3 regions of the Ruegeria sp. AG1 genome follow, and region 1 is predicted to be linked to each of the others. Evidence: riboswitches for the same ligand, from Rfam matches in the RefSeq annotation. Region 1 holds a riboswitch; each other region holds the start of a gene.

The links. Region 1 has a riboswitch for cobalamin ahead of nrdH (glutaredoxin-like protein NrdH). Riboswitches for the same ligand answer to the same signal wherever they lie in the genome.
Region 2: it holds a riboswitch for cobalamin, as region 1 does, so the genes downstream of both, ACR0B5_RS00475 (aromatic ring-hydroxylating oxygenase subunit alpha) here and nrdH (glutaredoxin-like protein NrdH) in region 1, are expected to answer to the same signal.
Region 3: it holds a riboswitch for cobalamin, as region 1 does, so the genes downstream of both, ACR0B5_RS15645 (DUF1636 family protein) here and nrdH (glutaredoxin-like protein NrdH) in region 1, are expected to answer to the same signal.

What each region holds. Positions count from the first base shown of each region.
Region 1 covers NZ_JBQFYU010000001.1:241,247-251,127, forward strand. Annotated here, with positions in the region: gene nrdF (class 1b ribonucleoside-diphosphate reductase subunit beta) at 1-109, opposite strand, end outside; gene nrdE (class 1b ribonucleoside-diphosphate reductase subunit alpha) at 122-2,245, opposite strand; gene nrdI (class Ib ribonucleoside-diphosphate reductase assembly flavoprotein NrdI) at 2,227-2,640, opposite strand; gene nrdH (glutaredoxin-like protein NrdH) at 2,656-2,877, opposite strand; cobalamin riboswitch at 2,963-3,154, opposite strand; gene ACR0B5_RS01200 (DEAD/DEAH box helicase) at 3,243-5,111, opposite strand; gene ACR0B5_RS01205 (hypothetical protein) at 5,349-5,801, shown strand; gene ACR0B5_RS01210 (hypothetical protein) at 6,267-6,533, shown strand; gene ACR0B5_RS01215 (entericidin A/B family lipoprotein) at 7,132-7,269, opposite strand; gene ACR0B5_RS01220 (ArsR/SmtB family transcription factor) at 7,390-7,734, opposite strand; gene ACR0B5_RS01225 (ATP-dependent Clp protease proteolytic subunit) at 8,060-8,692, shown strand; gene clpX (ATP-dependent Clp protease ATP-binding subunit ClpX) at 8,826-9,881, shown strand, end outside.
Region 2 covers NZ_JBQFYU010000001.1:103,086-112,966, reverse strand. Annotated here, with positions in the region: gene ACR0B5_RS00500 (SDR family oxidoreductase) at 1-707, opposite strand, end outside; gene ACR0B5_RS00495 (AraC family transcriptional regulator) at 869-1,756, shown strand; gene rpsD (30S ribosomal protein S4) at 1,814-2,434, opposite strand; gene ACR0B5_RS00485 (hypothetical protein) at 2,742-3,209, opposite strand; gene ACR0B5_RS00480 (FAD-binding oxidoreductase) at 3,471-4,550, opposite strand; gene ACR0B5_RS00475 (aromatic ring-hydroxylating oxygenase subunit alpha) at 4,556-5,827, opposite strand; cobalamin riboswitch at 5,892-6,095, opposite strand; gene ACR0B5_RS00470 (hypothetical protein) at 6,391-6,729, shown strand; gene ACR0B5_RS00465 (HlyD family secretion protein) at 6,722-7,948, shown strand; gene ACR0B5_RS00460 (potassium channel family protein) at 7,976-8,332, shown strand; gene ACR0B5_RS00455 (GNAT family N-acetyltransferase) at 8,374-8,895, opposite strand; gene ACR0B5_RS00450 (type I glutamate--ammonia ligase) at 9,010-9,881, opposite strand, start outside.
Region 3 covers NZ_JBQFYU010000010.1:39,377-49,257, reverse strand. Annotated here, with positions in the region: gene ACR0B5_RS15670 (GAF domain-containing sensor histidine kinase) at 82-1,272, shown strand; gene ACR0B5_RS15665 (response regulator transcription factor) at 1,245-2,000, shown strand; gene ACR0B5_RS15660 (iron ABC transporter permease) at 2,009-3,019, opposite strand; gene ACR0B5_RS15655 (ABC transporter substrate-binding protein) at 3,021-3,971, opposite strand; gene ACR0B5_RS15650 (ABC transporter ATP-binding protein) at 3,984-4,760, opposite strand; gene ACR0B5_RS15645 (DUF1636 family protein) at 4,757-5,161, opposite strand; cobalamin riboswitch at 5,211-5,414, opposite strand; gene ACR0B5_RS15640 (hypothetical protein) at 5,450-5,938, opposite strand; gene ACR0B5_RS15635 (hypothetical protein) at 5,935-6,156, opposite strand; gene ACR0B5_RS15630 (D-lyxose/D-mannose family sugar isomerase) at 6,276-6,941, opposite strand; gene ACR0B5_RS15625 (carbohydrate kinase family protein) at 6,960-7,886, opposite strand; gene ACR0B5_RS15620 (glucokinase) at 7,915-8,874, opposite strand; partial or broken gene ACR0B5_RS15615 (GH1 family beta-glucosidase) at 8,941-9,881, opposite strand, start outside.

The DNA.
Region 1 (9,881 bases):
GCAGCCAGAAATTGACCGTCAGGCGGTTCCAGACCTCAAGGTCCTTGTCATCCTCCAGCCGGTTCCAGTTGATGGCGCGGGGGATCTTGGTTTGGATCATGTCTTTCATGTCAGTAGCCCCTTACAGCGAGCAGGATACGCAGCCCTGCACCTCGGTCCCTTCAAGGGCCTCCTGGCGCAGACGCACGTAATAAATGGTTTTGATGCCTTTCTTCCACGCGTAGATCTGCGCGCGGTTAATATCGCGGGTCGTGGCCTCGGCCGGGAAGAACAGGGTCAGCGACAGCCCCTGATCCACATGCTCGGTCGCCGCTGCATAGGTGTCGATCAGCGCCTCGGGGCCGATCTCATAGGCATCGCGGTAGTATTCGAGGTTGTCATTGCTCATGAAAGCCGCCGGATAGTAGACGCGGCCAATCTTGCCCTCTTTGCGGATTTCGATCTTCGAGACGATGGGGTGGATCGAAGAGGTCGAATTGTTGATATAGCTGATCGAGCCGGTCGGCGGCACCGCCTGAAGATTGCGGTTATAGAGGCCGCGTTTCATCACATCGGCCTTCAACGCTGCCCAGTCGTCGCGGGTGGGAAGGGTCATGCCGTCGAACAGCGCTTTCACTTTGTCGCTTTCAGGCAGCCAGTCGCGGGTGGTGTATTTGTCGAAGAAGGTGCCTGAGGCATAGTCGGAGTCCTCAAATCCCTTGAACGACGCATTGCGTTCCTTCGCCAGATCGCATGACGTGCGGATCGCGTGATAAGCCACGGTGGCAAAATAGATCGAGGTGAACTCAACCCCCTCGGGCGAGCCATAGTGGATATGTTCCCGCGCCAGAAACCCGTGCAGGTTCATCTGCCCCAGACCAATCGCGTGGCTTTCATCATTGCCGCGACGCACCGAAGGCACCGAGTCGATTGCCGACATCTCGGACACCGCCGTCAGCGCGCGGATCGCAGCGCCGACAGTGCGGCCCAGATCACCGCCATCCATTGTCTTGGCAATGTTCAGCGAGCCGAGGTTGCAGGAGATATCCGTGCCCAGATGGGAATAGCTGAGGTCATCGTTGAACTCAGACGCTTCATTGACCTGCAAAATCTCGGAACACAGGTTCGACATGTTGATCCGGCCCGCAATGGGGTTCATCCGGTTCACCGTGTCTTCGAACATCACGTAGGGGTAACCGGATTCGAACTGAATCTCTGCAATGGTCTGGAAGAACTCACGCGCATTGACCTTGGATTTGCGGATTCGCTTGTCATCGACCATCTCGTGATACTTCTCCGTCACCGAGATTTCCGAGAACGGCACGCCATAGACCTTTTCTACGTCATGAGGCGAGAACAGGTACATATCCGCGTTTTTCTTCGCCAGCTCGAAAGTGATGTCAGGGATCACCACGCCAAGGCTCAGCGTTTTGATACGGATTTTCTCATCCGCGTTTTCGCGCTTGGTGTCGAGAAAGCGCATGATGTCCGGGTGGTGTGCGTTCAGATACACCGCACCCGCGCCTTGCCGCGCACCCAGTTGGTTGGCGTAGGAAAAGCTGTCCTCCAGCAGTTTCATTACCGGGATCACGCCGGAGGATTGGTTCTCAATGCCCTTAATCGGCGCGCCATGCTCGCGGATGTTGGTCAGCAGCAGCGCTACGCCTCCACCACGTTTGGACAGTTGCAGGGCCGAGTTGATGCCGCGACCGATGCTCTCCATGTTGTCCTCAAGCCGCAGCAGGAAGCATGAGATCAATTCCCCGCGTGAGGCTTTCCCGGCGTTCAGGAAGGTGGGCGTGGCGGGCTGGAAACGACCGTCGAGGATTTCCTCCATGAAAGACAGGGCCAGCGCCTCATCACCGCGTGCCAGCGCCAGCGCGGTCATGACGACGCGGTCCTCGTAGCGTTCCAAGAACCGCTGCCCGTCACGGGTTTTCAGCGTGTATGAGGTGTAATATTTGAACGCGCCCAGAAAGGTCGGGAACCGGAACTTCTTGGCATAGGCCGCGTCCCAGATCTTGCGCATGAAGTTCTTGGAATACTGGTCCAGAACGGCCTCTTCGTAGTAGCCCTCGGAAACCAGATACCCGAGTTTTTCATCCAGCGAGTGGAAGAACACGGTGTTCTGATTCACATGCTGCAGGAAGTACTGCCGCGCGGCCATTCGGTCGGCATCGAACCGGATCTTCCCCTCACCATCGTAGAGGTTCAGCATCGCGTTCAACGCGTGATAGTCCTGCTCGTTTACGCTGCTGTCGAGCATAGGTTTCTCCCTAGTTTTTCCAGCCCGGCGCGGACGCGGGCGATGTCGGTCTCTGTTCCGGCCAGCTCGAATGTGTAGAGCAGCGGAACGTTGCATTTTTGAGCGATGATGCGACCGGCCAAAGCGTAGGTCGCACCGAAATTACGATTGCCTGTGCCGATCACTCCAACGATCCCGGCACGTCTGTCCGGGTCGTTCAGAAACCGGATCACCTGTTTAGGAACCGCCCCGCGCCCTTCGCCGTCGGCGTAGGTGGGGCTGATCAGCACATAGGGGTGTCGGGGGTCAGGCAGCGGGTCCATCCCGTTCGGAATGCGGAAAGAGGTCAGGCCCAGCCGCGAGACAAAGCGGTGGGTGTTTCCGGATTTCGAAGAGAAATAGACCAGCGCCGGGATCGGCGCGGCCATGGATCAGGCCAGTTGGGCGATCATGTCCGGGCGGAAACCCGACCAGTGATCACTGCCCGCCACAACGACAGGGGCCTGACGATAACCCAGCTCGGTCACATGGGTCATGGCGCTGTCGTCCTGGGTCAGGTCGATGACGTCATAGGTGATGCCTTTTGCATCCAGCGCTCGGGTGGTGGCGGTGCATTGTACGCATGCGGGTTTGGAATATACGGTAATGCTCATGTCGTCCTCTGTCCTTTTAATGAATGCCGAGGACGCTGCGGGCAAAATGACCCCTGAACACGCCCCCGAACCCTCCGTTCGCGGTTCTCTTTCTTTGCTTGCGGCAGGTCTCCTGGCTCGCGGATTGACGTTCGGACTGGCCTTCCCAAAAGCACGCTTTCAGTGGCGTATTCAGCCGAACTATCCGCTTACAGTTGCGGGGGCAGCGCCGGTTTTTCACCGGTTTCCCTCTTAGCTTTCAACAGGAATCGAAAGAACCGAAGCAACACCATATTGGGGTTGGTGGTGGAGTGTTGTCAATATATGGTGTGGCGAAGAAAATAATTTTCTTCGCTTGCACAACCAGCCACGTGCGCTAAGGCGGTCTACTTTTTCCGCTTGGGCATCGCGTTGCCACCCTTCATCGCAGCCGCACGTGCGCGGTTTTTCTTGCTGCTTGGCTTGCCTTTGGGCGGAGGCGGGCCTTTCAGACGGCGCGCAGGTTTCTTGTGCTGATCGCCCGAGGGGGTCTCATCCCGTTTGGGCCGCGTTTCGGGCTTGGGTTTCTCGGCCGGCTTCCGGCGTGGTTTTGCGGGCTGTGGCTCAGCCGCGTGGGCCGGGCGTTCGTGGCGCTTCTTGCCTTTGAAGTCGCGCTTGGGACCTTTGCGGCCACCACCGGCAAAGGCAGGCGGCGCGTCCAGTTGCACCAGGGTCTTGGTGCCTTCGACCGTCATCTCGGGGCCAATGGCCTTCAGGAAACCTTCAACGCTGCTTTCGCGAATCTCGATATAGCTTTCGGTGTCGGCAATGCGGATCGCGCCGATATCGTCTTTGGTGATCTTGCCCGCCTTGCACAACATGGGCAGCAAATAGCGAGGCGAGGCGTTTTCGTTGTGTCCCTCCGACAGCGAAAACCACACGCTTGAGCCAAAGGGCACGTTCGGCTTGGGCGCGGCATCTTGCGTGTCGCTCAGTTCCTCCGGGGCGGAGTGTTTGCGCCCGTATTGACGCAGATAGGCCGCCGCCAGCTGCTGCGGTGAAAAGCGCGAGACCAGATCATCAACCAGTGCGCTTTCGCCCTCGGTGACATCCACGGTCCAGTCGTCCGAGCTGAACATCCGCTGCATGTCCTGCGCCTGAACCTCATCGGCCGAGGGTGCAGACCCCCAATCGGCTGTCAGCTTGGCGAATTTCAGCAGGCGTTGCGCCTTTTTGAACGATGCAGGCGGTATGACCAGCGCGCTGACGCCTTTCCGCCCGGCGCGTCCGGTTCGGCCCGAGCGGTGCAGCAGCGTTTCATGGCTGTTCGGCAGTTCTGCATGGATCACCAGATCAAGGTTCGGCAGGTCGATCCCGCGCGCGGCCACATCGGTCGCCACACAGACGCGGGCGCGTCCGTCGCGCATGGCTTGCAGCGCGTTCGAACGTTCGCTTTGCGTCAGCTCTCCGGACAGGGCCACGACCGAGAATCCACGATTCGACAGTCGCGCCGTCAGGCGGCTGACCATGGCGCGAGTGTTGCAGAAGATAATGGCGTTGGGGGCCTCGTAGAAGCGCAGCACGTTGATGATTGCGTTCTCACCATCGCGCGGGGCCACATTCATCGCGCGATATTCGATATCGGCATGTTGCGTGCGCTCGCTGACGGTGCTGACGCGCTCGGCATCGCGCTGGTAGCGAGCGGCGAGGGAGGCGATGGCGCGAGGAACCGTAGCGGAAAACAGCAGTGTCTGACGCTCGGAGGGCGTCTGTTCCAGAATGAACTCAAGATCTTCGCGGAAGCCCAGGTCTAGCATTTCGTCGGCTTCATCCAGAACCACTGCGCGGACAGCGGTTAGGTCAATCGACTCCCGCATGATATGGTCGCGGAGACGGCCCGGCGTTGCGACCACGATATGCGCACCGCGAGCCAACGCTCGCCGCTCGTCTCGCATATCCATGCCGCCAACACATGACGCAATGAACGCGCCTACATCCGCATAGAGCCACGCCAGTTCGCGTTTGACCTGCATCGCCAACTCGCGCGTTGGTGCTATGACCAGCGCCAAAGGCGCGCCAGCCGCATCGAATACATCCACGTCGCCCAGAACGGTCGGGGCGATGGCAAGGCCGAAGCCTATGGTTTTCCCTGACCCGGTCTGCGCTGAAACCAACATGTCGCGCCCTTGCAGGTCGGGCGTAGTTACGGCGGTTTGGACTGGGGTCAGCGTGTCATACCCTTTGCGATCAAGGGCGTCTTGAAGTGTTTGTTTCATGGCTCGGCTCGTTGGGATGCTGCGGTCACCCTCAGAGCGTCTAACACGCGGATGATCGTCGAAGGGCACTCCTTACCCAGTGAGGCGCCGGATGTATAGAGCGGAAAGCGGGCTGCACGATCAAACACAGCATGAACGCTTGATGAAGGTTCCTTCAGGAAAGTTGTAACCCGTCGCACTCCTCCCAATCTGTTGAACACAGCCAGAGATGGCACCGATTTCAGGGAGAAAGAGACCATGACCAGATTTATGACTGCCGGAGCAGCCGCTCTGGCCACGAGCCTAGCCCTTGGTACTGCCGCTGCTGCCGAAAACACGCCTGATCTGCGCGGTATTTGGACGGCCAGCCAGACTACAGTTTCGCCGTCGAATTCGGCTACCGGTGATGCGCCGCGATTTAACCAGTCGGAATGGGTGCTCGAGATTCAGGTTCAAAACGACAACGCGTTCTGGGGTCCGAGCATGTGGCGGCGCAATGCCATGGATAACTGGACGATGTACGAGGCCACTGGTTCCATCAGCCAGGATGGCTCTGGAAAGATCGGGATCGTCGAAAGCTCGGCCGAGCCAGCGATTGGCGTGAACGCTTTGATCGACGCGCGCTACGAAGATGGGCGAATCTATGCGGATTTCCGTAGCCTGCGGACTGGAACAACTTACAGCACCGTTCTGGAACGTCAGGTGAACTGAAGCGTTCCCGGCCCGGCCGGACTGTAGGGGGTACAGACTGTCGCCCGGTTTTGAACGCGACAGAATAGTAGGTAAACCGTCTGGGCCGGAACGCTTCTCAATATCGGAAGGATCGTCTCCACAGGGAGGAGGCGGACCGGACGGTGATTTCGCCGCTCGCGACGGGATCCAGTATATGTCGGGTTTACACGCCGTGTTCCTCGGCCCGGGTTATTCGGATCTCGCGAACCTTCAGCGCGGAGTCGCGCACGGTGAAAAATTCGCCGTCCGGTCCAAGCTCCATTTCAGAATGGCATCCTACCCGCAGTATGCCGCAGATTCTGTTGGGAGGATTTGTCCAGTCGACCTCTTGCGAGCATATCTGCTCTGCCTACGCGATTGACGTCAGTAGGGTCGGCGTTTTTAAAGCGTCGGTTAAGGATCATTACCGGGTGCAAGTCTCGCTTTGACAACCGTCTTGCAAATATGTTCGACAGCACAGGCGATCATGGAGGGAATTTAGCGCTATTTCAGTCCGAACGATTCGGTTTTGCAGACAGCGCGGCGTTGTCAGTTTTTGCAATTTGCGATCAGTTTATCGTCTGTTGCACTTTGCGCTTGCAGCAATTCGCAACATTCCGGTCAGAATTTAGCGAAAAGAGTTTTGCAATTCTAACCCTACGTGGTTTTCGAGAAATCCGCAGTTATCCACAGTACCATCCCGGCAGATATCAACAACTTATCCCCGTCTGATTTCCATGCTGCAGTGCTATTTTCTTGCTCGATAACGAGTGCAATGCAAGATTGGTTTCACCGCTGGAGTTCCTCGGATCAGAAGGCGGGATGCAAAGGCCAAGGAGGTCTGCGCAGGGAAGGTTGATCTTAGGATTGACATTCATTTGCAAGGGCTTACCGGTGGGTGGTGCATCGAGTTGGGGCTTCGTGCCTTGGGTCGTCGGATCATCTTCTCAAATGGGCTTTGTGCGTCGCGGCGACTTTCGAGTTTGTGGCGACGGCTGCGGTTCCTTCGGGGGCCGAGGCAACTGGATCGAAGTGGTCTTAGGACAAACTTCGTCCGGGTAAGGCGTCAGGGGTTGCCCGCAAGGGCGCATGCAAAGACCGCGTCTGCGCACCTGACGCCTTTTCCCTCGCTGGCTTCATGCAGGCTTCCACCCACCCCTCGTCAGAATGGGAACGGGGCTCTTTCGCATGTGCAAAAGAGCCCCGTGTTAACGTCAGATGATGCAATGCCGCGTCTATGCACCTGTCCTTGCATAATAGCCAGTTCAGCCTACCACATCAACAACATATTGCGTGCGTCATCCTGCGATCCGCAAGATGAAGGCGTAAATCAGAGGTTTTCCTGCACGTCCGAGGCTGCGTTTTGGATCGCATCGCCCGCTTTTTCGATGTCTTTGCCCGCGCCTTTGGCGGTTTCGCAGGCGGTCAATGCAAATAGGCTCAGGCCAATCAGAATTGCGCGGATCATGTTTTTCTCCTTCATGCTCGATCAGGCCTTCGGTAGCAGTATCTTACTGAGGAGGCTAGCACTTTTGCGGTTTTCCGGAGGTCGCGCTGCGTCTACGCCTGCGGCCTGCCGGGCAAACTATTAGTGCCCTGTGTTTTCGCTGCAGAACAGCTCATAGACGGTTTCCAGCATCCGACGGGGCTTGTCATCGGCCAGTCGGTAATAGATCGCTTTGCCGTCGCGGCGGGGCGTCACCAGCCCCTCCAGCCGCAAGCGCGACAATTGCTGCGACACGGCGGCCTGGCGTGCGGACAACAGGGTCTCAAGCTCGGTAACAGATTTCTCGCCCGACGCCAGATGGCACAGGATCATAAGACGCCCTTCGTGGCTAATTGCCTTCAGAAAATTCGCCGCCCTAGCCGCGTTTTCGACCATGTGGTCAAGCTCTGCTGAAGGGATGTCCTGGGTTACTTGGGGGAGTGCCATCTAAACTTCGTTCCTTACTATCCCGCTGTGGGTGGAGCCAGCCATATACTGCTTTCCGGATAAGTACATCCAATTTACTTGTTTTGCACTTTTACGCCCATATGCATGCATCAAAATACTGTGATCAGAGAAGCGGTGAACAAAAAAGCGCCGTTTTCGGCCCCTGTGAGGTGGGACCTGAAGACAAGGGCCGCCGTATCTTGCGAACAGTTTGCAAGGTCGTTCTTACCGGCCCCCCCTTGCAGCCCCCCAGTGGCAACACTAAGACTCGGGTAACTCTTGTTGGGATAATGTCCCAATCCATAGCAAAGCAGGCAGGTTCCGAATGTTCGATCCAGTAGATACCTATATGAATACGCTCGTGCCCATGGTCGTTGAGCAGACCAGCCGGGGGGAGCGCGCCTATGACATTTTCTCGCGCCTGCTCAAAGAGCGGATCATCTTCATCAACGGTCCGATTCACGACGGGATGAGCCATTTGATCGTCGCGCAGTTGCTGCATCTTGAGGCGGAAAACCCGAACAAGGAAATCTCGATCTACATCAACTCGCCCGGCGGCGTGGTGACCAGCGGTTTGTCGATTTACGACACAATGCAGTACATCAAGCCTAAATGTTCCACATTGGTCATCGGTCAGGCGGCCTCAATGGGCTCGGTCCTGCTGGCCGGCGGTGAGACAGGTATGCGCTTTTCGCTGCCCAACAGCCGTATCATGGTTCACCAGCCCAGCGGCGGATATCAGGGTCAGGCCAGCGATATCATGATCCATGCCGCTGAGACACAGAAGCTGAAAGATCGCTTGTATGACATCTACGTACGTCACACCGGTCAGACCAAGAAGTCCGTTGAAAAGGCTCTGGATCGTGACAATTTCATGAGTCCCGAAGAGGCCAAGGATTGGGGCCACATCGACGAGATCGTCGAAAACCGTGCCAAGATGGATACGGAAGAGGCCTAAGAAACGCGTCCCGCGTGCCAAGTGCGGGCCCATTTTGAGATTGTAGCCGCCAGAGCGCTGGCCTAAGCTGCACGAACATGCGCAAGCGCGCCCCAAAGGTAAGGGCGCAGAGACGAAGCCCGAAAGGTAGATCATGGCGACGAATTCAGGCGGTGACGGCAAAAACACGCTCTACTGCAGCTTTTGTGGAAAAAGCCAGCATGAGGTGCGCAAGCTGATCGCAGGCCCGACCGTTTTCATCTGTGATGAATGCGTCGAGCTGTGCATGGACATCATTCGCGAGGAAACAAAGGCCAGCGGTCTGAAATCCTCGGACGGGGTGCCGACACCCAAGGATATCTGTGAGGTTCTGGACGATTACGTAATCGGTCAGGCCACAGCCAAGCGGGTTCTGTCGGTTGCGGTCCACAACCACTACAAACGTTTGAACCACGCCCAGAAAGCGGGCAGCGATATTGAACTGGCCAAGTCGAACATCTTGCTGATCGGCCCGACCGGTTGCGGTAAGACGCTGCTGGCCCAGACGCTTGCGCGTATTCTGGATGTGCCGTTCACCATGGCCGACGCGACGACACTGACCGAAGCTGGCTATGTGGGCGAGGATGTTGAGAACATCATCCTGAAGCTGCTTCAGGCCAGTGAATACAATGTTGAACGCGCACAGCGTGGCATCGTCTATATTGACGAGGTCGACAAGATCACGCGCAAGTCCGAAAACCCATCGATCACCCGTGACGTCTCGGGTGAGGGTGTGCAGCAGGCGCTGCTGAAACTGATGGAAGGCACCGTCGCCTCGGTTCCGCCTCAGGGTGGCCGCAAGCATCCGCAGCAGGAGTTCCTGCAGGTGGACACCACTAATATCCTGTTCATCTGTGGTGGCGCCTTTGCCGGTCTGGATAGGATCATCGCGCAGCGCGGCAAAGGCTCGGCAATGGGCTTTGGCGCTGACGTCCGCGACAATGACGAGCGTGGCGTTGGTGAGATTTTCCAGGATCTCGAGCCGGAAGATCTGCTGAAATTCGGGTTGATCCCGGAATTCGTCGGTCGTCTGCCGGTTCTGGCGACGCTAGAGGATCTGGATGAGGACGCGCTGGTCACCATCCTGACCAAACCCAAGAACGCTCTGGTCAAACAATACCAGCGTTTGTTTGAGCTGGAAGATGCTGAACTTTCCTTTACTGATGAGGCG
Region 2 (9,881 bases), 140 kb from region 1:
TCGTCCGTCACCGCGGCCAAAATGACGTCAGCGACAACACTCGGCGGTGACGTTCGCGATGTCATTTCTTCCGAGCCCCACGTGCTGAACAAGGCCTGCACGACAGGTTGATACTCGGCCATGCTCTCGTCATTGACGAAATCAAACGAGCGGCCACCAAAATCGGTGGCAATCAGACCAGGCTCGACAATCTTGACCTTGATACCAGCCGCAGCAAGTTCGAAGTGCAGCGACTCTGACAAGCCTTCAACCGCGAATTTTGTGCCATGATAGAGCGCTCCAAGAGGGAAGGTAATTTGCCCGCCAATGGAAGAGATATTGACGATGCAGCCGGAACCATTTGCGCGCATATGCGGCAGAACAGCTTTCGTCACAGCCAACAGACCAATCACATTGGTATCGAATTGCCGCCGGATACGCTCCATCGGGAAAGCTTCGAGCGGGCCGTACGCGCCGTATCCCGCGTTGTTCAAAAGAACGTCAATCTGACCAAAGCGTTTAATCCCATCGGCAACTGCGGCTGCAATTGAACCCTCGTCGGTGACGTCAAGACGTGTGACCAGAACATTCTCGAATTGCGTAAGCTCAGCTTCCTTGCTGGGGTTGCGCATGGTGGCAATGACATTCCATCCCTGCCTATGAAACAGTTCGGCCGTAACTCTGCCAATACCAGATGAAGCGCCAGTTATTAGGATAGTCTGTGCCATGGTCATTCTCCGCAATTGTTAGCCTGACCACTAGATAGGTTAGAAAACTGCGATAAGCCTGCCGAATTCTCCTCAATATCTGCCTAATTCTCTGGCCGTCAGGATTCTGGCTAGCACTGACCTCTTGCGCAAAATATGCTGAATGAGGCCGTGGGGATACCATGACACAACATGATTTAGTTGAAAAAATCTGCGAAGCTGTGGGCGGACAGGCAGAAGATGCTGCTTTCTACCCCACTGCACTGGACGGTTTTGGCCTGCTTCATGATGTCAAAACGAAATCAATCGAAGCACAGGTGTATGAACCGGTTGTCTGCCTAGTTCTACAGGGGAAGAAAGAAACACGTATCGGCGATCGCCTTGTTCACTTCGGTGCAGGCGACTCTCTGATCGTCAGCCATTCCCTTCCGGTTTTGGCCGCCGTCACCGAAGCAAATCGGGAAAAGCCCTATGTCGGCCTCGTATTCTCGTTGGACTTGTCCATCTTACGCGGTCTCTACGACGCTGTCGGCTCAGAACCTACTGAAATCGAAACAGTCCAAAGCCTTGCCGCATCAAAAGCCTCGCCCGATCTGATTGACGCTATGACTCGCCTGTTTCACGCCAGTCAAAACCCTACGGATGCAAAAATTCTCGCACCGATGATCAGCCGTGAAATCCACTACCGACTCCTACAGGCAGATCACGGTGGCATGCTGCGGCAAATGCTATGGCGCGACAGTGCCGCCAGCCGTATCGCGCGCGCAATAGACATCATTCGCGCGGATTTTCGAACAGCCCTGCCCGTCTGCGATCTGGCACAAAGCGCTGGGATGAGCGTTTCTGCCTTTCACGCCCATTTCAAAACGGTAACAGCCACCTCACCACTGCAGTACCAAAAAAACCTCAGGCTGCTGGAAGCCCGCAGGCTATTGTCGCACGGTTCGCTCAGTGTGTCGCAGGCGGCTTTTGAGGTTGGCTATGAAAGCCCGACACAGTTTAGTCGGGAATACTCGCGCAAATTCGGAGTGCCACCTCGTCAGGACATCGGGTCAAAATGCATTGCTTAGAAACAAAAAAGGCCGCGCTGAAAGCACGGCCTTTGTAATCTCGAGTGGCAGCGAAGATTAGTTCTTCGCGTAGAATTCGACGACCAGGTTCGGTTCCATCATGACCGGGTAAGGCACATCGCTCAGGCCCGGTGCGCGTACGAAGGTCGCGGACATTTTCGAGTGGTCGGCGTCGATGTAGTCAGGAACATCACGCTCGGCCAGAGCAACAGCTTCCAGAACAACAGCAAGTTGCTTGGACTTGTCACGCACTTCGATCACGTCACCTTCTTTGACACGGTAGGACGGGATGTTGACCCGCTTGCCGTTCACTTTGACGTGGCCGTGGTTCACGAACTGACGTGCAGCAAAAACAGTCGGCACGAACTTGGCGCGGTAAACTACGGCGTCCAGACGGCGCTCCAGCAGACCGATCAGGTTTTCACCGGTGTCGCCTTTTACACGCTCAGCTTCGGCGTAGATGCGACGGAACTGCTTCTCGGTCAGGTCGCCATAGTAGCCTTTCAGCTTCTGCTTGGCGCGCAGCTGCAGACCGAAGTCCGACAGTTTGCCCTTGCGGCGCTGGCCGTGCTGGCCGGGGCCATATTCACGACGGTTGACCGGGGATTTCGGACGACCCCAGATGTTTTCGCCCATCCGGCGGTCGATTTTGTACTTGGCAGACGTGCGTTTGGTCACGGCTGATCTCCTTTAAAGTGGCATTTCAGCTTGATCCGAAAACCGGTTCCCACTTTTCGGGCCGAAATAGCGTCTCCGCTCGGACCGGGCAGTTCCAGTTCAGACCAGGCGTGGTGCCGGTATATAAAGGGCGTTGTCCTCTTGAGGTTTCCCCCATGACAGGCATCCCCTTGCGGGGGCCACCAACACCAATGAAGCCGCGCTTATATCTGCAGAACTGTCAGAGTCAACACGTCCCGACGGCCCTGCTCAAATTTCTTGAAGGGTTTTTAGGCCAGCGGGTTCAACGCCAGCCAGGTAACCAAACCTATGAAAAGTAACCCGGCGCGGATTTTCCTGGAAAGGCCACCACCTTTGCGGTTGGCTGCGGTACACTCTGCAGGTCGGCACCGGCATGTGTTACTTCGCTGATCCAGAAATCCTGATCCCGAGGCGGACAGCCAGTGTTGAACACCAGGGTCGGCCATTGTTCGTCATCTGCTACGATCAAATCTGCCGCAAAGCGTCGCGCCCCATTGGTCAATGTGACCGTACCGCAATACTCGCCCGAGATATCTTGCGGGGCTGAGAACGCGTCGCGGGTGCGCACAGCGGTCGCACCCATATGTCCCAGTTGCTCAAGATTTTGCTCTGCCACTTCGCCCAACACCAGCGCCTGACCACGCCAGGACCATGCGGACCCGACCGCCAAAAAGGCCAAAGGCGCTGCCTCAAGCCCATCAAGCTCGGTTTGATTCCATGAAATGGCTACACGACCGTTATATCCGGCTCTCATATACCTGCTCGCACTTATCAACACCCCACCCAGTACTCAACCCGCTTTATCAGGGGAGATTCCGGCGGAAAAGAGACAGAATTTGAGCAATCACATGAATGTTGCCGAATAGAATCAACTATCCGTGATCGAACCTGTGCTATCCAAACTTCCCGAAGCGCGTATTGGGGCGATAAGTATCTGAGATCAATGCAAATACTTAAAATTCTGAAACCGCAGGCGGCCGCAGCCGTCCTGCAGTTTCAGCATGAGACTTCCCGTTCACACTTCAACTTCGACCTTGCCGATCGGGTTTGAACAGCATGCCAGAATGTAGCCTGCTGCGATGTCATCCTCGGAGATACCGCCGTTGTGAACCATGTGCACCTCACCCGAGGTCTTTTTGACCTTGCAGGTGCCGCAAACGCCAAACGTACAGCCCGAGGCAATGCTCAACCCGACGGCACGTGCGGCGGCCAGAACCGTATCTGTCTCGGCGACTTTAGCAGTGACACCCGAGGTCGCAAACACGATCTCGGCGGCGTTGTCATCGTCAGGAACGATATCATCCAGATCGGGCTGATCCGCTTCGGTCTCAACCGGAGCTCCAAAGCTTTCCTGATGATAGTTGTCCATGTCAAAGCCAAGACCCGACAGAGCGTCCCGAACAGCTTGCATGAACGGCTCCGGACCGCAGCAATAGACCTCACGATCCAGATAGTCTGGGGCCATGAGGCCCAGCATCAGCTGGTTGAACTGACCCTGGTAGCCGGTCCAGGGGCTGTAACGATCCGCTTCCTCTACGACGAACTTCAGATCCAGACCCGGCGTCCGACTTGCCATCTGCTCCAACCGTTGGCGGAAGATGATCTCGGACGGGCGCTTGGCGCAATTGATGAAGACTACATCCAGATCGCGGCCTTCGTCCCACATGCAAGTTGTCATCGACATCATAGGCGTGATGCCCGACCCCGCCGAGACGAACAGATACTTGGCGGCGACGCTTTCAGCATTGGTGAACGGACCCGCCGGGCCAATTGCCCGCATCCGCATACCCGGCTTCAGATTGTCCAGCATCCAACGAGTACCGATGCTGTCCGGCTGCGCCTTGGCCGTGATCGTAATGGATCGCGGACGTGATGGGGATGACGAGATCGTATAGGTCCGATGCACAACGCCTCCCGGCTGCCCCGGTGCCGGAATCTCGAGCGTCAGGAACTGACCCGGATGGTAGGCAAACAAAGCCCCGGACGGGGCGCGGAACGTAAAGCTGGCGGTGTTTGGCGTCTCGGGCACGACCGAGACGCATTCCAGCCTCTCATCATCCTGCCAGATCGAGGCAACAGCGTTCAGGTCTTTCATCTCCGTCACTCCGCCGCCATCGTGTTGGGCGCAAAGTGACGCGCCAAAGCGCTGCAATACCAATCAGTGAATTGCAGAACACCGGATTCCTGGACCCCCGAATACGGCCCCGGCACATAGGCCGGACTGTTGATGCCCATCTGGTTGTCTTCCACCACGCGGCGATCTTCATCATTGGTGGCCATCCAGACCTCAGTCAGGCGCTTGACGTCATAATCGACCCCTTCGATCGCATCCTTGGTGACCAGCCACTTCGTGGTGACTTCGGTCTCGGTCGGGCTGACCGGAGTGACGCGGAAGACAATCGAGTGATCGGCCAGGAAGTGGTTCCATGTGCTGGGATAGTGGAACTTCAGCAACGTCCCCGCATCGGCAAAGGGCGCGCGGCCCAGAAAGCGGCGCACCGCAGATTTGCCGTCCAGAGTGTAGCTTTCCGCCCCTTCCTTAAGCGGCATCCGCGCCAGACGGTATTGCCCGTCATCATGCAGATAGAACTGCGACGGCATCCCTGCAGCCTCGCAACGGTCGAAGTGAGCTTGCATGAAGGCCGGGGTTTCACCCCCTTCAATACCGGTTACCGAGGGATCATCAGGGAAGGTCCGGCACAGCGAAGGGTGGTTGCCGCCGCAGTGATAGCACTCGCGGTTGTTTTCCCAAACAAGCTTCCAGTTGCCCTTTTCGATGATCGTGCTTTCAAAGGCGACCTTGGCGTTGTTCAAATCATGCGGCTCCAGATAGGGCCGTGCTTTATTGGCGAAGGTGTCGAAATCGGGGGCTACATCTGCAAGACAGATATAGACCAGCCCGGCCAGTTCCCGGCAGTGGACGGTTTTCAGCCCGTGTTGTTTGGGGTCGAAATCAGGCCCCATATCACGCGCCCACAGCAATGAGCCGTCAAGCTCATAGGTCCACTGGTGATAGGGGCAGACCAGTTTGGGCGAGTTCCCCTTGGCCGCTTTGCAGATGATCGACCCGCGATGGCGGCAGGTGTTGTGGAAGGCCCGGATCTGATTGTCCGCACCGCGCACGATGATCACGCGGTATGCGCCCACAGTGTAGGTTACATAGTCGCCTGTTTTCACCAGTTCACATGCCGGAATGGCAAATAGCCAGTCGCGGTAGTGGATGGCCTCAAGATCGGCCTGAAATACATCTGGATCTGTATAGAATGCCTGTTCAAGGGCATAGGCCGGGTTTCGACGCGCCAACAGGCTTTGAACGTTGCTCACTTCTGGCTCTCCTGCCGCGCCCCGCGGCTTAGCTTGGGCAGATGACATCAGAGGCCAGTCCGGAGCCGTGCGAGGATCACGTCCGAAACTTGTGCCCCCACCGCCACCCGCGGTTTGACATATATGCAAGGCTGGTTTCCGGACTTGAAAGGGGCTTACGCCCGGTTTCGACACCTTCCCGGGATCCTCGTCCCAGTGGTTACCTGTCGAACCTGACCTTCCTTACCGTTGCGGGGGCAGCGCCGGAATTGCACCGGCTTCCCAATTCTCTGCCGCCTGAGAACCAAACAGCAGCACCTCACACGCGCAACCTACTCGGGGATGGATTCGTGGCTGAAAGCCTTGCGACATTTCCAAAAACAAAACAGACATGGCCAGCAAAAACTGGCACCTGAGACAGAGAAGCATTTTCATCCCGGAATCAGACGCATGCCACGCCGCGCATTGCTGACGACCCTACCTTTTGATCCAGATCAGCGCAGACAACTTGATTCATGTTGCAATCTCGGAATGATACAAGTGGGCCTTTCCTTTGCTAAGGCTCTCACGCCGAAGGATTTCTGATCAAACATGGCCCTTCGGCGCGCATCGCAAAAAAGGGGAGGAGTCACATGGAAAGCTCCGTTTCTGATGAGGTGATGGCAAGGCTTCCGTTCTGGGTGACCCCTCCGGGAGAGACCGACGGCTTTCTAATCGTTGTCGGATTGTTTCTGGTCATGGTGCTGCTTGGGTTCGGCGCGCTGTATTTTACGGTGCAGGCCATTCCCGACCGAATGGCGGCAGGCGCGCACAAGGTTCAGATGCAGTTGGTCGGCGTTCTTGGATTGATTTCGCTATTCACTTTGAACAATGCTTTCTGGGTCGCAGCCATTTTGATCGCGGCCGTGCCTTTGCACGAAATACTTCCCCTAAATCCGGAAACGGACACCGCGGAGAGCTCCGATGCTTGAGCTGATATTCTCTGCGCTAATTACTGTCGTTCCGGACTACCTGTATCGTCGCTACAGGCAGGGCAAGCGATGGGGCCACGAAATCACCCTGTTCAATATATGGTATGAATTGCGGTGGGGCTTGACGGCCTGCGCGATTCTGGCGGTCACGCTGATCACGGTGATCTTCTATTTTCACCCCTCAACGCGGAATGTTTCTGCCGCATTTCGCACAATAACTATTCTTTCCGATCGCGCAGGGCGGGTTGCCGAAGTCTACGTTGCCAATAACGACAGAGTGAAAGCTGGCGAGGCTATTTTCCGACTGGATACCACCCGGCAGGAGGCTGCAGCACAAACAGCGCAGCGTCGAATCGCAGAGATTGAGGCCGCTTTGGGCCTAGCCGCAACAGACATTGCCAGCGCGACAGCGCGGGTTCAGGCCGCCGAGGCCGATCTTGCACAGGCCACGCGGGATTTGGAACGCCGGCTGGAGCTTGCGGAGCGAAACAACACCGTCGTCAGCGAACAAGAATTGGAACGTCTGGAAACGGCCATGTCGGCTGCCGAAAGTCAGCGCGCAGCCACACTTGCCGCTCTGGACGGGGCCAAACTGCGCCAGACCACGCTTTTGCCCGCGCAACTTGAAACCGCACGCGCCGCCTTGACAGAGGCAGAGACCGAGATCTCAAAGTCGACCGTGTTTGCCGAAGTCGATGGAACAGTCCTGCAATTCCTGCTCAAGCCCGGCGACGTCGTGAACCCCATTCTGCGGCCCGCCGGAATTCTGGTCCCCGACGTGACGGGTCAAGGGCGTTTCATCGCGGCCTTCGGTCAGATTTCAGCAAGCGTTCTGAAACCCGGCATGTTGGTCGAGATCACCTGCGCCTCCAAACCTCTTACGATTATTCCGATGATCGTTGATGACGTTCAGGGCGCGATTGCTGCAGGGCAATTCCGACCGGGTGATACCTTGCTTGATCAGCAGGATCGCGCCCGTCCCGGTACGGTGACCGCCTTCCTTGCACCGATTTTTCCAAAACATCTTGATGGCATTCCACCCGGAAGCTCCTGCGTTGGTGTGGCCTACACCAGCCGCGCGAAAGAGATTGATGCCGGTGAAATCAGGGGCTTTTCGGCCCTTGTGGCCCGGATCGTGGATGGCATGGGAATAGCAAACGCCATCGTTCTGCGCGCGCAGGCTATTCTGCTGCCAGTCAAAACGCTGGTTTTCAATTAACACCAGCCAGAGAGGGCAAATTCAGCCATGACATGCGAGGCCAGCTACATTTGTAGTTTTCTGTCCGTATTCTTCTGGGACCTGATTTATCTGTCACCGATCCTAGTGTTTTTGTTGGTCGTGATCTGCGTACTGGGGATATTAATGGGTCGGATCGAAGGCTGGCCCGCCGGACCTAGCCTCTACCATGCCTTCATTAATGCCACCACGGTCGGCTATGGCGACATCAGACCACATAAACCCGCTGGCAGGTTTCTCTCGGTCATCAACGCGCTCACTGGCTTGATCCTAATGGGGATCATTGTCGGTATTGGCGTCCATGCCGTCGAGGCTGCAATGTCGATAACACTGTCTGGCGCCCGCGGCGTTCCAGCGTTCACCTGACTCATCTGGCGACGTTTTGAGCTCAGGGTGACAAACAGCATTCACTCGTGCTGCGATGTGTCCCAAAGATGCGCATGCATGAAGGGGTCGATCGCAATCGCCTTGCCCCCCAGCTTTTCAACCGATCCTGCAGTGAGCTCAAGCACCATCCATGCCTCTGGGATCGTCAGAAGGTTCGGATATGGCGTCTCTTTGTCGGTCGGAACAAACCCGAATAAGGGGTAGAATGTCGGTACGCCCAACACAAAGACAGCGTCTGTTCCAATAGATCTCAAGTGGTTGATGCTGGTCTCCATCATCTCTCTGCCAACACCTAGGCCTTGATGTTCGGGTAAGACACCGCAGGGCGCCAGAAGATAGCAATTAACGTCCGGGTGGTCCTCGAAGACAAACGGGGTGAACATGACATTGCCCGCGATCTGCCCGTCACGCCTCAAACTGATTGAAATCGTTTCCGGATGCTCAAGGAGATCTTCGGCGAGTTGAGCGATTTCTTCACCTTCTGCTTCGCCAAAAGCCAGCCTATGCACATTCAAGATGGCATCGGTTTCTGAACGGTTCATGATCCATCCCTATCCTGAGCTAAACAGCTTGCGCCGCGTCATACGGCGCGAGATTACCCAAACGACGCCCCAGAGGTCGCATTGGGCGAGCTTCGGCAAGACGAACCGCTCAGGTCAATATGTTTCTTCGTACAATCGGCAGCGTGCGTCTGTGTCCAGATGTTCAGTTGTCGCGATCTCGGATTGCTTGTGAGCTTGGTACACCTCGGCAAAGCCTGCGGGGAACCAGCCGGTCACAACCGGGTTGGAAACGAACCGGTCGAGCGCATCTTCCAAAGTCTGAGGCAAGCGCACCAGCCCCCTTTGGTTCAGTTCTGCGACGTCCAACAGCGAAAGATCCTCTTCGGTTGGAACGGGAGCGGGTAGCCCCTCTTCGATCCCCTGCGTCCCGGCCATGACAACCGCCGCAAGCGCTAGATGAGGCGAAGCTGCCGCATCCGCCGCACGGTATTCGATGTTGAACTGCCCCGCGATCGAGGCCGGGTCTTTTGCAGTTACAGGACAAATCCGCAAGGAAGCCTCGCGATCGCGGAAACCCAGATTGTTGAAAGCAGCGGACCAACGATGCGGTGTCAGGCGCTCATACGAGATCACCGAAGGCGCAGTCAGGGCCAGGATTGCATCCAGATATTTCAAAACCCCAGCAGCGAAGGCACTCGTCAGGTCCGACATGCCGCAGGGCCCGTCTTCTGTGTAGGTCAGCGGCGCGCCACTATCGTCCACAAAGCTCATGTGGATATGGACCCCATTCCCAACGCTCGCGACATCGCGAATAGGGGTATAGGTGGCCCGCTCGCCATAGGCCTGTGCAGTCGCATAAGTCAGTTCGCGTACCATGATGGCCGCGTCCGCCGCGCGAACACCCAGCTCGGGACCGATGACGACCTCATATTGGTTTGGCCCATATTCCTTCATGATCGAATCCGGCTTGAGACCGACCTGAGAAATCGCGTTGATCAAGGTCTCGCACAGATCCCGCTGCAGGC
Region 3 (9,881 bases), on a different contig from region 1:
CGACCCGCATGACACCTGATCCGCCGGTCGATATACTTGCACATGCCGGTTGCGGCGGGCTGGCGCTGCGAAAGAGAACACATGGCCGATCTTGCCTATTATTTACGGATTTCGAATCATCTGGCGGGCAATCTGGATATCAAATCCGCGTTGCGGTCAGTGAAATCCGAGATTGTGCGCATTCTGGAAATTGACCATCTGGATGTCTGCCTGATCGACGAGGAAGGGCGGCTTAACACAAGTTATGAGGTCGGCCTGCGCACCAGTTGGAGCCGCACCCGCGCCCCGGTCGAGGTCTCGCCCGTGCGCGATATCCTGCGGGGGGATTGCGACTACATGCTGACCGGAAACGCCCCGAAGGACCCGCGATATGTGTTCGAAGGAGGGGACTACGATCCCATCCTCAAACACAATATGCGCAGCCGCGTGAATGTGGCGATGAAAGTGCTGGGCCGCACGATCGGGTCCTTGAACTGTTCGTCACAAAAGCTTGATTTCTATGATGAACAAGCGGTCGAACAGGTTCGCAATATTGCGGATATTCTGGCCCCGTATTTCTATGCTCTGCGTGCGAATGAACAGGCCCGGCGTGAGGCGATCATGCGGACCGAGGTGCAAGCGCGGGAAGAAGGGCTGCGGCTTGGGGCCCTCAGCCTGACAGACGCGCTAGAGCTGGAACGCCAACGGGTAGGGATGGATCTGCACGATCAGACTCTGGCCGATATGACGCGGATCAGCCGGGATTTGGAGCGGTGCGAAACGCCTCAGGACTTGGACGGGCTGCGCAGCAGTATGAGGAACTGCATCCAGGGATTGCGTGAGATCATCGATACCTCGATTCCGTCGCTGCTGGAGCTGTTCGGCTTTCAGCACGCCGTGCGAACCCATCTTGAACGCGCGATCGACCCGGATGAAGGGGTCGAGATTGACGTGCGTGATCTGTCCGGCGGGATGGTCGACCGGCTGCCGCAAACCAAGCGCATCGCTTTGTTCCGTATCGCACAAGAGGCCATCAACAACGCGGTCCGGCACGCCTCGGCCAGTCGGATCGAGGTCGAGATTGTATGTCAGGACGGGCTGCGCCTTCGCGTGCGGGACAATGGGCGCAGCATGGGAGCGATTGAAATCCGGCAGGCCTCGGGCGGGTTGACGCACATGCGCACCCGCGCCCGGCTGATAGCCGCGCAGTTTGACATCCGCTACAATGGCGGGACCGAGATTACGGTCTGCCTGCCGGCTTCTGAATGCCCGAAAACCGAGGTGTTGGCATGAAGGTTCTGCTGGTCGAAGACGATGCCATGCACGCGAACTACCTGCGGGAGCTGGTTCAGGATGCCTTGCCCGAGGTGACCGACCTGAGCCTCGCCTCGAACGGCCGGGAAGGGGAAGAGCAGGCCCGACAGAATTGTGTTGAAGCCATCGTCATGGACTTGCGCATGAAAGAGCGAAACGGGATCGAGGCTGCGCGGACCATTTGGTCGGAACGCCCCGCGACCCGCATTCTGTTTTGGTCCAACTATTCTGACGAGGCCTATCTGCGCGGCATTGCGCGGATCGTTCCGAAAGAGGCCGCCTATGGTTATGTTTTGAAGACGGCCAGCCCCTCACGAATGCATCTGGCCCTGCGCGCCGTTCTGATCGAGGCGCAGATCATGGTGGACCGCGAAATCCACCAGATCCAGCGGGAACAGAGCCGCTCGGGCGAGGCGCTGACGGAGGTTGAGCTGGCAATCCTATCCGATCTCGCCCTTGGTTTGCCCGACAAGACCATCGCGCTGCGTCGTAAGCTGGCCCTGAGGACGGTGCAGAACCGGCTGCTGTCGATCTATGAAAAGCTGGATGTGGGCGATTTGCCGGTGGATGCCAGCGATATCGCGATCAACAAGCGTGTCCGGGCGGTTTCAAAGGCCATGACTTCTCAGATACTGAACCGTGAGAGCATCTTTTCGGCCGAGAAAGAGCTGGGCAGCTGGCTTGAGCGTCGGCAAAACTTGGGATGACGGCCACGCTAGTCAGATCGTGAGGATTTGAACAGGTAGAGGAACACAAACAGCGACCCAATCGAAGTTGTGACGATCCCCACCGGCAGTTCCTGCGGGGCCAGAAGCAATCGGGACAGGATGTCTGAAAGCGTCAACAGGATGGCACCGACGACGGCAGATGTGATCAACAGATTGCGGTGCAGCGTTCCGGCGATACCTCGGGCGATATGCGGAACCATCAGGCCGACGAACCCGATCACGCCTGCCACCGATACAAAGCTGGCCGTGGCCAAGGCGGCGACCAGAAACATTCGAAACCGCAGGCCTTGCACTGGAATACCCAGTGTTGAGGCCGTGAAATCCCCCGTCAGAAGCGCGTCGAGCCAGCGGCTGCGATAGAGGGAATAGCCCAGGATCAAGGCTAGCCCCAGTACGACAAGTGGAAAGGTCTCCCACCGGGCAAGACCAAGGCCGCCTAGCATCCAGAAAATGACGGAATGCGCGGCGCGGCTGTCGCCTGCGAAGATCAGATAGTTGGTGATGGCCGAAAACAGGAAGGATACAGCCAGGCCTGCAAGGATCAGTTTTTCCGGCGCGCTGGTGCGCAGGCTTTGAACCAGGGCCAGAACAATGCCGGACGCGATCAGGCCTCCGCAAAAGGCCGCAAGCGGCAGGGTCCAGATGCCCAGAACATCGCCTGTCACAGTGATGACGAGAACGGCACCAGCAGCAGCCCCGGACGAGAGGCCAAAGAGAAACGGGTCAGCCAGGTCATTGCGCGTTGTCGTCTGCAATACGACCCCGACAACACCCAGCCCAGCCCCAATCACCGCCGCAAACAACGCGCGGGGCAGGCGCAGGTCAAAGACGATCCGGTGCAGAGGGGACATGTCGCCCTCAGTCACGCCAGTCCCCAGCCCAATCGCGGTGAAAACCTCGGCCAAGGGGATCGGGGTGGTGCCATAGATCGTCGACAGCAGCAAAAGGGCGGTCAGAATGACCGCCCCCAGCAGGACCGCCTGGCCCGTCTTCGTCATCTCAGCTGTTACCCCGGTGCATCGCCGTTGCCATCTTCTGGATCGCTTCGATGTTTGCCGGTCCCGGTGTCAGCTCTTCGTAGCGCAGGCCGATCCAGCGCTCGTTCTTGACTGCATCGGTCTGCGACATCACCGGATGTTCCTGCAGGAACTTAAACGTATCTGCCGCGCCATTGCCCGTTTGGTAGTCCAGCAGAACAAGGAATTCGGGGTTCGAGGCGGCGACAGCCTCCCACGAGGTGCGGCCCCAGCTAGTGTCCATGTCATGGGTGACGTTGACGCCGCCAGCCGCTGCGATCATCGCGTCGGGAATGGCATATTTGCCTGCGGTAAAGGGCGCATCGGCCGGGCCGTCCAGCAGGAAGACGCGGGGTTTTTCCAGATCGGCGGTTTTGGCTTCGATCGCGGCCAGTTGGTCTTTCCAGCCCGAGACCAGCGCGTTCGCCTTGTCCTCGACATGCATGACCGTGCCCAGACGCAGAACGTCGTCAAACAGCAGGTCCATGCTGGCTTCGGGACGGTCTTTGTTCAGGTGAATGCAGCTTTCGGTCAGCACCATGGTCTTGATGCCAAAGGGCTCCAGCGTGTCAGGGGTGACGTCTCCGCCGGGTTTCATGCCGTAATACCAACCGGCGAAGAACATGTCGGGTTCGACCGCGACGAGGTTTTCGACCGTCGGGTATTTCGGAGCGAGTTCGGGGATGTCACCGCGCTGCGCGTCGAAATCGGGGCTGGTCTTGTACCAGCCGGTGATCCCGGTCAGGCCAACGATGCTGTCTTGAAGACCCAGTGCAAAGGCCATGTCGGTCATGTTCATGTCATGAACCACGATCCGCTCGGGCTTGCTATCGAACACCAGAGGTTCACCGCAATTGTCGACGGTGACCTCTTGCGCGGCAGCGCCGCCCGCCAGCGCGCTTAGGACCGCAGCGGACAAGAGTTTCAGTTTCATCAATCTCTCCTGTTAAGACGAAAGCTTTCGTTTTCGGATGTCCAGCGCGGGGATCACGCGTCCTTCGTGCTGGAAACACAAATAGTCAACACCAAAAGTCTCGCGCACGCGGTCTGGGGTCAGAACCTCGGCGACCGGGCCGAAGGCCGTAAGCTGTGCGTTCTTCATCAGGGCGACGTGGCTGGCGAATTCGGGGATCATGACCAGATCGTGGACGATCATTACAACCGTCACACCCAACTCGGCCACCAGAGACAGCATGTGCCCTTTGGCATCCGGATCCAGGTGGTTGGTCGGTTCGTCCAAAAACAGCAGCGAGGGGTTCTGCGCCAACGCCCGTGCGATATGGGCGCGCTGGCGCTCTCCGCCCGACAGTTTTGCCATCTGTTTGCCAGCCAGATGGGACAGTTCGGTGGTGTCTAATACGCGCTGCAGGTCCGTCTTAAGAGCTTCGGCGGATTTGTCGGCCTTGATCGGGATTTGCCCAAGGGCCACATAGTCGCGCAGTTGCAGCCGCCCGTCGGGCATTTCTTGCTGGCCGACAACGGCAATCCGTCGGGCCCGCTCCAGCGACGACAGTTTCCGCAAGCTTTGACCCTGAATACGTACATCGCCCAGCGCCAGTTTTGCGACACCGCACACGAGGTTGAGCAACGTCGTCTTGCCCGCCCCGTTCGGGCCAGCAACGGCCAATATCGCGCCTTCCTCAAGCGTGAACGAGGTGTCCCGCAGCAGAACATCTCCGTTCAGGGCGTAGTATTCCAGGTTTTCAGCAATCAGAAAGCTCATGCTGTGCCCTCCGGCGGCAGGCAGGGCATGCGCGACAGGGTTTTGGTGTAGAGCGCCAAAGGACGGGTTGAGGCGCTGGTCCAACCATCCTCGCTGTCCCGGAATTGATGGGCGAACTCCGCCAAAGCCCTCAGATCGTCGGTGGATTGAATATCGCCAAACAGATATTGCGCCTTGCCCTTGGCCTGCAGCCCGACTGTCATCGGGCGGTCGCACCCGGCCATACAGTCGATCAGACGTGTCGAGAACCCCTCGGGCAGCTGGCCGTCCAGCGCTTCTTTCGCCTCGTGCGGAGGGATCGGCCCTTTGCAGGTGCCGCATATCAGGACGAAATGATCAGCCATGGCACGCGTCGCCGACTTGAACAAAAGCCGATTGAAGGCAAAAGCCATGAGTTGCATCAGCACGCAGATGTGCCATCGAGCCTCCTTCCGGGACACCCCGCCCCGGGTTGGTTAATCTGTGATGGCAGGTCTCCTGACTTGCGGGTCATTGCTCGGCCAACCTTCCCGACCTTAGGGGCCAGTGGTTTTGTGGCGTCGCTCTCCGCTTACAGTTGCGGGGGCAGTCACGGCATTGGCCTTTGGGCCGCACCGTATTCCCATTTTCATCCCTAAGGCACAGGCCGTCGGGAACCATCCAGAGCAGCTAGTCTGCTCACGCTCCTATTGTCAAGCGCAGGAATCGCGCTATCGGACCACGCGCAGGGTTGGCCTGCGCGCGCTTTGGCCCGGTCCGACGCCATTTGTCGGGAACTGGCTGGCCAGGGTCAAACCGGCCTGTATCAGATGGGCGTCCGGGTAGCCTCCGGTCAAATCATTCAAGGCATCGCGCGCTGCCGGAGTTTCGTCGCGGCGCATGTGATGCAGCATCCGGAGCAGGGCGTGCTCGTCACATGTCAGTTCTTGCCGTGTTTCAACACAAAGCGGGTCTTTGAAGGCCAGACCCAGAAGGCGGGTGCGTAGCGTGGCCTTGATAATCTTGAAGACCAGATGCGCCAGAACAAGCCCCTGATCGCGCCCCCAACGCTCGGTCGCTACCGAAAAGGCATGTTGCCAAGCCTGCGTTTCCGGCTCTGTGAAGCTGAGGATGAAGTGCCGCATGACAGGCAGCAAACCGCGTTCGAAACCGTCAAATTCGACGCGGGGCAGTGTGTGGTTGGATGCCGAGTGTTTCATGCGCGTTCCCTTTTGGGTTCGAGGGCTTTCGCGGCCAAAGTGTGGACGTTTTGCGGAAGGTTGTTTGGTTCAACCGGTGTTTCAGAACGCGGTGATGCAGCGCGGACGGAAAAGCTGAGATCAGCCTCAATCGCCTGCCTCAGTTTCGGTTTCAATGCGCAGCCAAAGCGGCTGGCAACGGCGTCCATGGCCAACAGGTCGGCGAGGGATTTTCGCATGTCAGGTTATCTTTCGGTCGCAAAAATGGGACCGGGCGATGATTCCAAGGAATCTGACTGGGTCGGCCGTCAACTGACTAAATTAGTCAGAAAATGCAAGCGCGAAATTCCAAATGAAGTCAGTAGTCGGCAACTAACAGGAAATCCGGTACTGCATCTTCTTCGATTGTTGCAAAGCGGGGGATCGGGTCTTCAAATACGTTGTCCGTCCGGTCGTCATTCACGGTTGAGACTTCGCCGATCAAGCAATCCGCACCTTCCGCCCAGAAGGCATGCCAGATGCCGGGCATCAAGGTCACGCTCTGGCCTGGCTTCAGGCGCAGATGCTCTCCGGGCTTTATGGTGACGGGGCAGGCATCGCTGGGAACGGTGACCGGGGTATTGCGGTCGATACCGCCGTCGGGGTCCGAGGCATAGATTTCCATAACCAGATCGCCACCCCCTCGGTTGATGATGTCTTCGGCTTTGACGATATGGCGATGCATCGGCGACAGCTGTTTTTCGCGAGAGATCAGCAGCTTTTCGGCATAGAGCATACCGCGCCCCCGGCTCAGATCGCTCACGTTGCCGTTGCGCAGGGTGAACAGAAACAACCCAAGCTCATCGAATTTGCCCTGACCGTAGTCGGTGATATCCCAACCTAACCCATGGGCACGGATACTGTCCGCCTGGGCGCCGCGCATCTGCTCAGGTGTCCAATCTGCGAAAGGCGGCAGAACGGCACCAAATGAACTGATGAATGCCTGGGCTTCGGTCTTGATACGGTTGATTTCGGATCGTTTCATCTCGGACTCTTCGTAGGGCTATAATTCATGCGACCAGGGCGGATTTGCTCCGGCGCGCGAGACGGTGACGGCAGCCACCTCTGCGCCCAAGGTCAAAGCGTCGCGTAGCGCATCCGGGGACAGTGACCTCAAGCCCGGCTTTGTCAGCTGGCCTGCCCGTTCCAACGAGGCCAGAACCCCTGCATTGAACGTGTCCCCCGCGCCAACCGTATCCACAACTTGCACCGGTTTGACTGGGACTGAGACCACAGCACCGTTGGCCTGATAACCTGAAGCGCCCTCACTTCCGCGGGTGACGATGACGGCAGAGGGGCCTGCTTGAAGCAGCAAAGGGACTTTTTGATCGTGGCTTTCCGGGCCGGGGATGATCCAGTCCAGATCCTCATCCGAGACTTTGACGATATCGGCCTGTTCGATCATTTGGTTCAACCGCGTGCGATACCGGGTCTGATCCTGTATGAAACCGGGTCGGATATTGGGGTCCAACATCACAGCACAGTTCGCGCCATGTTGCGCCAACATCGCTGCATAGGCATCCGCGCAGGGCTCGCAGGCAAGGCTGATGCCACCAAAATATAACGCCGAAACCGCGGGGAGTTGGCGTGGCATATCCTCGGCCCGTAACATCCGACCCGCAGTGTTTTCATCGACAAACGTGTATGTGGCGTGACCGTTCTTCAGTTGAACGAAAGCCAGCGTGGTCGGCCTGTCCGAAGCAATCACATGTGTCGTGTCTACATGGCTGGCCCGCAGGTCATTGGCCAATTGCTGCCCGAACATGTCTGAGGACAGACCGGTCAGCAAGCCTACGGGCGCGCCCAATCTGCCTAAAGCGATAGAGGTATTGAATATGGCTCCGCCAGAATGGGGAACGAAACCGTCCCGCCCGGACGGGGTCGGTTCGGCAATCATGTCGATCAGGGCTTCTCCGCAACACAGGATCATCCCACATCCTCTTCCAAAATACGCTCAGTTATCGCTGAAGCGCATTTTTGCAGAAGTTGTTAGCGCCAACAATGCCAAATTCGGCTTGTTCCGAGATATAAAGGTTCATCGACTGCCGCAACTCGCTAAAACGTCCGCCTGCATTGAACGCGTTGCGGAAGGTTTCGCCAAACATCCAGCGGTTTTTCTCGGCTACGCCACCAACAAGGAACACACCACCGGCAGGCATCACTGTGACGGCCATGTCACCCATCAACGCACCCAGATGGCCAATGAACAATTCTGCAGTGCGAACCGCGATCGGGTCACTGCCGTCACGTGCGTCCTGCAGAATATCTCGGGCGGTGCGAACCGGAGGCTGAGCCTGCCCAGCCGCCATGCCTGCGGCCTGATACAGGATCGGCAAGCCGGTTCCGCTGAGGAACATCTCAGCCTCAAGCACGAGGCTGTTGTCGAAAAAGCATTCGGGTGCCAGATGGCGCGCGGCGTCGAAGATATCGACTTCATCCCGCGCGCGCGGAGACAGGCCAACATGGCCGCCTTCGCCTGACACGGTGTGGAAATGCCCTTCCGAATAGAGCAGCGCGCCGACACCCAAACCGGTTCCAGGCCCGACGACCAATCGCGTACCCATCGGCGGAGTGGCAGAACCTTGCAGGACGGATACGTCAGCCTCTGTCACTTCGGCCACGGACCACGCTGCAGCCGTAAAGTCATTGATCACGTAGGTGTTGGTGGCCCCCGTCGCCTTGGCCAGAGCGTCCTCGGACAGGTCCAAATTCGCGTTGGTCAGTTGGATGCGCCCGTCGCGCACCGGTCCGGCTCCGGCCGCGACCACGGCTTGGGGCGCGGTGCCAATTTCATCGCGGATATGATGCAACGCGTCCAGCAGATCGGGCAGGGTGCCCGTCGGGTGTTTGTGCAATGCGGTCAGCTTACCATCGGAGACAACGCCTAGACGCGTATTCGTTCCGCCGATATCGGCCACCAATGTCCAATGTGGGCACAAAGACCCGGACGGCTGGCGATAGGCCTGCCGGTCGGCGGCGCCCTCGGAAAGTGCGGCCTTTACCGCCGCGAAGGAGGCTTTGGGCCTGCGGTCCAGCGTTTCAAAATCCACGTCTACCAATCCAAACCGTTTTTCATAGCCATAGGCCCATTCGTAGTTGTCCAGCAAAGACCAGATGAAATAGCCCTTTACAGGCACATCTGCGGCCAAAGCCTGTTGAACCGCCGTCAAGTGAGAGTCCAGATAGGCGATACGCTCATCATCCTGCTGGCGCTCGGCGCTCGCCATGCCGTTCTCTGTAACATAGATAGGAAGATCACCGGTATAGTCTTCTGCGGTCCTTTTCAGAAATCGGGTCAGGGCGTCGGGGTCTATTTCCCAACCCATCTGGGTCTTGGGCAAAGGGCCGGGTACTTCGGTCAGGCTTGGCCATGCACTGTCTGCCGAGGTAATCAGCTTGCGGGTATAGTAGTTCAAGCCGCACCAATCGACCGGTGCCCCGATTGTGTCGAAATCATTTTGCCAACCCGCGGGCAAATGAGGCTCCAGCCCCTCCAGCACGTTTTCGGGATAGGCTTTTTTAAACACACCGCCCAAAAAGAACCGGTTGTAGATCCCGTCATAGAGCGCGGCCGCGTGCTGTGCAGCCGCGCTATCATCCGCAGGCTCCGCCCATTCTAGGTTGAAGACAGCGCCCAGATTGGACATGCCTAGGCTGCGCATTGTTTGAATAGCGCTGCCATGGGCCAGAAGAACATGGTGCATCGCGCGTGCAGCCGCGCGAATATCGCGCAAGCCCGGTGCGTGGTGGCCTTCGAAATGGCTGAGCCAGCTGACGCACCACGGCTCATTGATCGGCGCGACCGAATACATGCGGTCTCCGATACGGCCCATGATCACTTGGGTGAAATCGGCGAACCACCCGGCGATATCCCGATTGCGCCAGCCCCCCAGATCGGCAAGTGCCGAAGGTAGCTCCCAGTGGT